2 regions of the Mesorhizobium sp. M6A.T.Ce.TU.002.03.1.1 genome follow, and region 2 is predicted to be linked to the other one. Evidence: riboswitches for the same ligand, from Rfam matches in the RefSeq annotation. Region 2 holds a riboswitch; the other holds the start of a gene.
The links. A riboswitch is a leader RNA that binds a small molecule or an ion and turns the genes downstream of it on or off. The one in region 2 is predicted to bind thiamine pyrophosphate.
Positions count from the first base shown of each region.

Region 1 (4,188 bases), on a different contig from region 2:
CGAGCCGGCGCATGTTGCGCTTGCGCCGCGCTGTCACGCCATAACGCAGCCAATGCTCTTCGCGCACGATCTGGCGGCCGAGCTTGTGCTGCTCGCGCTCTTCTTCTTCCAGCACCGTGTCGCGCCATTCCTCGAAATGGCCAAAGCCCTTGTCCAGGCGGCGGGTCTGGCCGCGGTCGAGCCAGACGGTGGCGCGCGATACGCGCTCGAGAAAGCGGCGGTCGTGCGAGATGACAATCAGCGCCGAAGAGGTGCGGGCAAGCTCCTCCTCCAGCCACTCGATGACCGACAGGTCGAGATGGTTGGTCGGCTCATCGCGGAGGAGAATGTCGGGCTCCGGCGCCATGACACGGGCGAGGGCAGCACGGCGCGCCTCGCCGCCGGACAGGTCGTTCGGCCGTTCCTCGCCGGACAGGCCGAGATGCTCCATCAGATAGGTGGCGCGGTAGGGATCGTCCGCGGGCCCGAGCCCTGCCTCGACATAGGCGCGGACGCTGGCGAAACCATCCATGTCTGGCATTTGCGGCAGGTAGCGCACTGTCGCCGAAGGCTGGCGGAACACCTCGCCGTCCTGCGGCTCGATCAATCCCGCGGCGATCTTGAGCAGCGTCGACTTGCCCGAACCATTGCGGCCGACCAAAGCGATCTTGTCGCCCGCCGACGCTGTCAGTTCCGCCCCGTCGAGCAGCGGCGTGCCACCGAAGGTCAGTTGTATCCCGTCGAGATTGAGAAGTGGCGGCGCCATGTCAGCTTTCAGGTAGGGGGAAAGGATGGGCGAGCAACAGCGCGCGGCCGCTGCCCAGGGCGATTTCGAGCCGGCCCTTGACCTCGTTGGAAATGGTCAGCGACGAGCCGAACGCCACCTCGACATGGTTCAGCGGCCATTTGGCGCCGGAGACGGTCAGGCCGAAAAGGTCGGAGAAGCCGAGGATCGAAAATAGCGTGCCGTCGGCGTAGTCGAAGCCGGCCTTTCCGGGAAGCAAGGGGATGCCTTCCTGTGCGCCGCTGGTCAAAAGCACCTCTATGCCTGCCTCGGCCAGCCGGATGCTGAGCGCGAGGTGCAGGAAGGCGTGGTCGGTGCGCTTGCCGCCGAACGCGCCGGCGAGCAGGAGCCGGGTCGCGCCGCGTTCGAGCGCAGCGGCGATAGCCAGTTCGCCGTCGGTCTTGTCCTTTTCTGCCGGAAACACCTGGCGAGGCACGGCGGCGAGATCATCCGGCAAATCCGCCGGCACCGAATCGAAGTCGCCGACCCAGAGTTCCGGCGTCAGGCCCAGCGTCCGGGCATGGCCGATGCCGGCGTCGGCGGCGATGACACGGGAGCCTTCGACCTGGCGGTCGAGCAGCGGCGTGCGGATAAGATCGCCGCCAAGCAGGATGGTGAATTTGCTCATATGCGTGGCCCTTACCAGCCCTGCTTGCGAAACGGAAGGCCGCGCTCCGGATACCCTGCAAACTTCAGCTTGCGCAGCACTTCGGCCGGGCCTATGTGTCGAAACGCTCTAACGGGGTGCTGGACGCGATCTTCGCGGACCAGCTGAGAGGCAACCATGCCAACCCGCTGAACCTGATCCGGTTTGTACCGGCGGAGGGATTAGACGTTTCGGACAGCCCGACGCCTCAATTCCTTTCAATGCGAACGAATGAGGCGCCGATGCGCACGTTTTTATACTCTCTTGTTTCGGCAATGCTGCTTGCCGCGTCCGTTCTCGCCGGCATCGGGCAGGCATCCGCGCAAGAGAAACTCACCGTCTATACCTATGAGAGCTTCACCGCCGAGTGGGGTCCAGGCCCCGCGGTCAAGAAGGCCTTCGAGGCGGAATGCGGCTGTACTCTCGATTTCGTTGCGGTCGCCGACGGCGTCGCGCTGCTCAACCGTGTCAGACTGGAAGGGGCCGCGACCAAGGCCGACATCGTGCTCGGCCTCGACACCAATCTGACGGCGGAAGCCAAGGCCACCGGCCTGTTTTCGCCGCATGGCCCGGTGTCGGACGTCAAGGTGCCGGGCGGCTGGAGCGACGATATTTTTGTGCCGTTCGACTATGGCTATTTTGCCGTCGTTTACGACACCGAAAAGCTGAAGACCCCGCCGAAAAGCCTGAAGGAATTGGTCGAGGGCAGTGCCGATGAGAAGATCGTCATCCAGGATCCGCGCACCTCGACGCCCGGTCTAGGCCTGCTGTTGTGGGTGAGGTCGGTCTATGGCGACAAGGCGCCGGAAGCCTGGGCCAAGCTCAGGGCAAAGGTGCTCACCGTGACGCCGGGCTGGAGCGAGGCCTATGGCCTGTTCACCAAGGGCGAGGCGCCGATGGTGCTGTCCTATACCACGTCGCCGGCCTATCACATGGTCGCCGAAAACACCGAACGCTATCAGGCGGCGTCCTTCGAGGAGGGCGCGTATCTGCAGATCGAGGTTGCCGGCATCACCACGACTGGTGCGAAGAATCCGCTGGCGGAAAAGTTCCTGGCCTTCATGACCGGGCCGAAATTCCAGGATGTCATCCCCGAGACCAACTGGATGTTTCCTGCCGGCAAGACCGACAAGCCGCTCAACCCAGCCTTCGACAAGCTCGTCAAGCCGACCAAGGCCTTGCTGTTCAGCCCCGAAGAGGTCGCCGCCAACCGCAAGGCCTGGGTCGACGAATGGCTGGCGGTGATGAGCAAATAGCTTCTGATTGACGATGATCACTCTACGGCGCCCCCCTCTGTCCTGCCGGACATCTCCCCCACGAGGGGGGAGATCGGCCATCATGCCGGCTTTCGCCAATCTCCGACATTGCCGGAATGAGCGGAGCGCTGAACCTGCCAATCTCCCGCCTCGTGGGGGAGATGTCCGGCAGGACAGAGGGGGGCGCGAAGGAACGCAATCCTCGCTAAGAATCTCGAATCTGGTGGTCTAGCGTGCAACGCGCGCCATCACCCGACTCCCGCATCAACGCCGGCATTCTCGCGCTGGCGGCAATAGCATTTTTGATTGGCGGGGCGTTTGCCGGTCTTGTCGTGGAGGGCACGAGCGACCCGTCCGGCGCCGCGTCGACCTTCGATCCCTATCTCTTCCGCGTTGTCCGTTTCACGCTGTGGCAGGCACTTCTGTCGACACTGCTTTCCGTCGTGCCGGCACTGTTCGTTGCGCGGGCGCTGTCGCGGCATCCGCGCTTCTTCGGCCGTGGCTTCATCCTGCAGCTCTTCGCCGTGCCGCTGGCGCTGCCGGCCATCGTCGCCGCGCTCGGCATTCTGGCCCTCTATGGCCGTGCCGGCTATTTCGCCGGCCTGCTCAGCGCGATTGGCGGTCAGGGTTGGCCAGGCATATACGGCCTGTCCGGCATCCTCGTCGCCCACGTCTTCTTCAACCTGCCGCTGGCAACGCGGCTGTTCCTTGAAGCGCTGGGGACAGTGCCGGCCGACCAGTGGCGGCTGGCGAGCCAGCTCGGCATGGGCGCCAGACCGGCCTTCCGGCTGATCGAATGGCCGACGCTGCGCGCGGCGCTGCCGGGCGTCGCCGGGCTTGTCTTCATGCTGTGCATCACATCCTTCACCATCGTGCTCACGCTGGGCGGCGGGCCGCGCGCGACGACACTGGAGGTCGCTATCTACCAGGCGCTGCGTTTCGATTTCGATCCTGCCCGCGCGGTGACGCTGACACTGCTGCAGATCGCGCTGACCTTCGTCGTGGTGCTGGTTTTGATGCGGCTCGGCGCCAACACCGTCGGCGATGCCAACCTGTCGGTGGCACCGCGCCGGTATCTTTCGGCAAGCGTCGGCGAGACCGTGCTGAACGCAGCATTGATCGTTCTGGCATTGCTGTTCGTCGCCGGGCCGATGGCGGCCACGGTGGCGTCAGGCCTTGGCGCCGATCTTGGCCGGCTGGCGGGCGAGAGCGCTGTGCGGCAAGCGACGCTGACCAGCGCAGTGCTCGCCTTGCTGGCGGCGCTGCTTTCGGTGGCGCTGTCGCTGTCGCTCGTCATGGCACGACGGGCACTGGCCCTGAAGCGTCGCGTCGGCGCCAAGACGCTGCTCGAGCATGCCACCGATACCGGCGCCGGCTTCGTGCTCGTCGTTCCGCCCATCGTCATCGGCGCCGGCTGGTTTCTGCTCCTGCGTACCGTCAGCGACGTCTTCGCCATCGCCCCTGTCATGGTCGTCACCGTCAACGCGGTGATGGCGATGCCGTTTGCCATCCGCGCTATTCGC
Region 1 covers NZ_RZTI01000111.1:8,213-12,400, reverse strand. The annotation lists gene EOC93_RS25525 (ABC-F family ATP-binding cassette domain-containing protein) at 1-745, opposite strand, end outside; gene EOC93_RS25520 (thiamine diphosphokinase) at 747-1,391, opposite strand; TPP riboswitch at 1,494-1,608, shown strand; gene thiB (thiamine ABC transporter substrate binding subunit) at 1,652-2,665, shown strand; gene thiP (thiamine/thiamine pyrophosphate ABC transporter permease) at 2,899-4,188, shown strand, end outside.
Region 1: another riboswitch for thiamine pyrophosphate. It lies ahead of thiB (thiamine ABC transporter substrate binding subunit); the one in region 2 lies ahead of thiC (phosphomethylpyrimidine synthase ThiC).

Region 2 (4,188 bases):
AGTGGAACTCGACGCCCATCGCCGCCAGCCCATCATGAAGTGCTGCCATCGCCTGACGCGGGTCGAGATGGGCTTCGTCGGGGAAGAGCAGTCCGCGGCGGAAGCGGCCGGCGAGGTCGGGCTCGAGCAACACGATTTCATCCTCATCGACACGCCGATGACCCGAGGTGCGGCTGGCGAACCGGTCGAGTTCGCCCGCATCGCGCGGTGCGGCCACGAGCAGCGTGCCGGCCCGTGTGACCTGGCCTGGCGTCGCCGCATCCCACCAGTCGGCGGCATCGCGTCCGAGATCGAGCACCGGCTGCTCGGCGCTTTCGCACTCGCACCACGGCGCCAGCATGCCGCCGGCGAACCACGATGCATTGCCGCCGATGCCGTGCCGGATCTCGGCGACTGTGACCGTCGCGCCTCGGATGGCGAGTTCGAAGGCCGCGGCAAGGCCGGCAACGCCGGCCCCTTTGACCAGCACCCTCATGACGGTTCCGGCGCCTCTGGCATGAGCGGTACGCCGGCCTCGTCCGCTGGCATGTAGAGATCGCCACCTTCGCGATATTTTGCCGCCATGGCCGCCATGCCCTCTTTCTGGGCCTCGGCACGGATGTCGTGGGAGATGCGCATGGAGCAGAATTTCGGCCCGCACATCGAGCAGAAATGCGCCACTTTGTGCGCTTCCTTGGGCAAGGTCTGGTCGTGGAAGGAGCGTGCTGTTTCGGGGTCGAGCGACAGGTTGAACTGGTCCTCCCAGCGGAACTCGAAGCGCGCGCGGGAAAGGGCATTGTCCCTGACTTTCGCCGCCGGATGCCCCTTCGCCAGATCGGCCGCATGGGCGGCTATCTTGTAGGTGATGACGCCTACCTTGACGTCGTTGCGGTCGGGAAGGCCGAGATGCTCCTTCGGCGTGACGTAGCAAAGCATTGCGGTGCCGAACCAGCCTATCATGGCGGCGCCGATCCCTGAGGTGATGTGGTCATAGCCAGGCGCGATATCGGTCGTCAGCGGTCCAAGCGTATAGAACGGCGCCTCTCCGCAGACGGCGAGCTGCTTGTCCATGTTCTCCTTGATCTTGTGCATCGGCACGTGGCCCGGGCCTTCGATCATCACCTGGCAGTCCTTCGCCCAGGCGACCTGCGTCAGCTCGCCGAGCGTTTCCAATTCGGCGAATTGCGCTGCGTCATTGGCGTCGGCGATCGAGCCTGGACGAAGCCCGTCGCCGAGTGAAAAGGACACATCATAGGCGCGGCAGATGTCGCAGATTTCCGCGAAATGCTCGTAGAGGAAGCTCTCCCGGTGATGGTGCAGGCACCATTTGGCCATGATCGATCCGCCGCGCGAGACGATGCCCGTGACCCGGTCTACGGTCAGCGGGATGTAGTGCAGCCGCACGCCGGCGTGGATGGTGAAATAGTCGACACCCTGTTCGGCCTGCTCGATCAGCGTGTCGCGGTAGACCTCCCAAGTCAGGTCCTCGGCAATGCCGTTGACCTTTTCGAGAGCCTGGTAGAGCGGCACCGTGCCGATCGGCACCGGCGAATTGCGCACGATCCATTCGCGGATGTTGCGGATATTGCGGCCGGTCGACAGGTCCATCACCGTGTCGGCGCCCCAGCGGATCGCCCAGACCATTTTTTCGACCTCTTCGGCCATTGACGATGTGACAGCGGAGTTACCGATGTTGGCGTTGATCTTGACCAGGAAATTTCGCCCGATGATCATCGGTTCGCTCTCTGGATGATTGATGTTGGCGGGAATGATCGCCCGCCCGCGCGCCACCTCGTCGCGCACGAATTCCGGCGTGACGAAGTCCGGGATCGCCGCGCCGAAGCTCTCACCGTCGCGCTCAAGCTTGCCGCGCACGATCTCGCGTCCAAGGTTCTCGCGGATAGCCACGGACTCCATTTCAGGCGTAATGATGCCGGCGCGCGCATAGGCAAGCTGAGTCACCGCCTTGCCGGCCTTGGCCCTGAGAGGCCGGTTGCGAATGGGGAATTCCGGCGTCAGGCGCTCGCCCGTGACGAATCCATTGTCTTCCGGCCGGACATGGCGGCCGTCATAGGCCTCGACATCGCCGCGAGCCGTGATCCATTCGTGGCGAAGCCGGGCAAGGCCCCTTTCCATGCTGGTTTCGACAGTCGGGTCCGTATAGGGGCCGGACGGATCGTAGACGGTGACGGGTGGCTCGCCGGCAGTCGGATGAACAGAGATTTCGCGCATCGGCACCCTGATCTGGGGGTGGAGGAGGCCGGGCTTGTGGATTTTCCGCGAGGCGGGCAGTGGTCCCGTCGACACGGCGGGGGTGAGGGCATTCATCGTGAGGCTCCTTTGCTCATGCATTGGAGACCCAGTTCTGTGCCGGAAGGATGAAAAGACGCTTCTGTCGACCTGCCGAAACAGGACCTCGGGCATAAACTCCCGCAAAGCGCTTGCACCGTCCCTACGCCAGTATGAACTGGATCAGGTTCAACGGGTCACTGCGCCGCGAAAGCAAGCAGTATCTCAGCCCCTTGCCGGGACTCCCCTGGTGAATGCGTCAGGTTGGACGGGCCGACGCTATCTTGTCAAGCGCATTCGGGCGCCTTCGGCCGGTGGCGATGACCGGCGGCCTGTCAAAACCGGGCGGAGAGCTCGCGCATGCATCGGGGACAAGTCACGCCCCGGAGACCAGGGCTGGAATGGCCAAAGCCTCTTTCGCTTCGTGAAGGATGGAGAAACTGTATCGGCCATGTGCGTCGAGATCCACCGAGTAGCTCAGGCGGTCACGGATGTGGTTATCCTGGTCCAAGGTGACGATTCGCGGCTTCAGCGAGGTGATTTGCACCTCGTCCAGGTAGATGGAGTTGCAGATAATGATCTGGTCGTCGGGCTGGCAGGTGCGGGCGGCCGCTCGATTCAGGATGCAGCATCGGCGGCGTTCCCGATACCAATGATATCTTGCGGGCAACTTATGCAATCACCGGCTTCGTAAAACCCGACGGCGGCGGCCGTGTCCTGGCGCTGAGGATGTGCCGCTGTTCCAGCAGAGAAATCGCATGGGCCGCGGAGTTTTCGCTCTGCGTGGACGAGTTGACGCAATCGTTTAGCTTGCTTGCAGTTCGTACGACCGCCTTTGAAAGCAACTAAGCTATTGCATGCGGCGATCGATCGCTACATATCCGGCCGCCATTATCCGAGTATTGATCCGCCTGCTGTTGGCGTTGCCGTACATGGCAATCCCTGCGGGGTCGTCGGCGGCCGGATCGGCCGTGCCCTCCAGTCTGAATTCCCCTGCCGAAAACTTCCCTGGCTTGGCTATGCATGCGGTAGATGAGATCGCCGCCTACCGCGACCTGGTCGAGGAAGGCATCGACGCGAAGAATATCGCCGCCCAGTTCGGACAGTCTGGTTATCGCCATGCGTCAGCGGCTCAGACTTGCGGTCTCGAGAGCGGCCTTGCGGGTCACCTCCCTTATGATTCAGATGTTGGAAGACGGCTTCTCGTTACCAATAGAAATGGCGACTACGGAACGCGATCGCGGCCATCAGGAAACACCTGTCTTCGGCTCAACCTCGACATGGCGTCCGATCGACCGCAGATATACAGCTATCTCGTCCATGAGATGATCGCGTTCGCCGTAGATTTCAGCAATCCTACGCAGCTGTGGCTCGACGGCCCTCCGTTGCGCCGGCGTCAAATCAGCATCGCCAAAGACGTATCCCAAGTTGCCAATCGCGCAAATGTTGCAGCCGGCGTCCGCAACTGCTTGCACGAATGCGGGAATGTCTTTTTCTTGCATGGTCTTCATGTCGAATCTCTCGTGAATGGCGAGCTCGCGCCCCCATGCTGCCTTTTCAGCGTGTCCTCTGGGCGGCGCAAGCCTTGAGCGTGGTTGTGCCCGGGCAACCTCGACTATCCCGTCTGCCACGCTCTTTAGAGTCGGTGGGGTCTGGTGATCGCAGGCTGGGCCACTCAAAAGCCTGCAAGAAGAAAGTCATGGCGACCATTGCTCAAGATCGCAAGGGTGCGTGCAAGACCTTCCGTTGGCAGTCATGCACGCCCACTCAGAGAGAGTCCGGCCGCGGAAATTCTCCCTTATTCGTAAGAAAGCTCATTGAGCAACTGGGCATTGAGCAACTGGGTCTCACGTCGCGGGTCTCGTGTGCTTCACAGCCGAAAATAGGGTACCGCCGTGGCAATTCTCGAAAAGTGCAGGT
Region 2 covers NZ_RZTI01000004.1:79,390-83,577, forward strand. The annotation lists gene thiO (glycine oxidase ThiO) at 1-475, opposite strand, end outside; gene thiC (phosphomethylpyrimidine synthase ThiC) at 472-2,307, opposite strand; TPP riboswitch at 2,411-2,527, opposite strand; partial or broken gene EOC93_RS02635 (aspartate 1-decarboxylase) at 2,645-2,902, opposite strand; gene EOC93_RS02640 (hypothetical protein) at 3,516-3,779, opposite strand.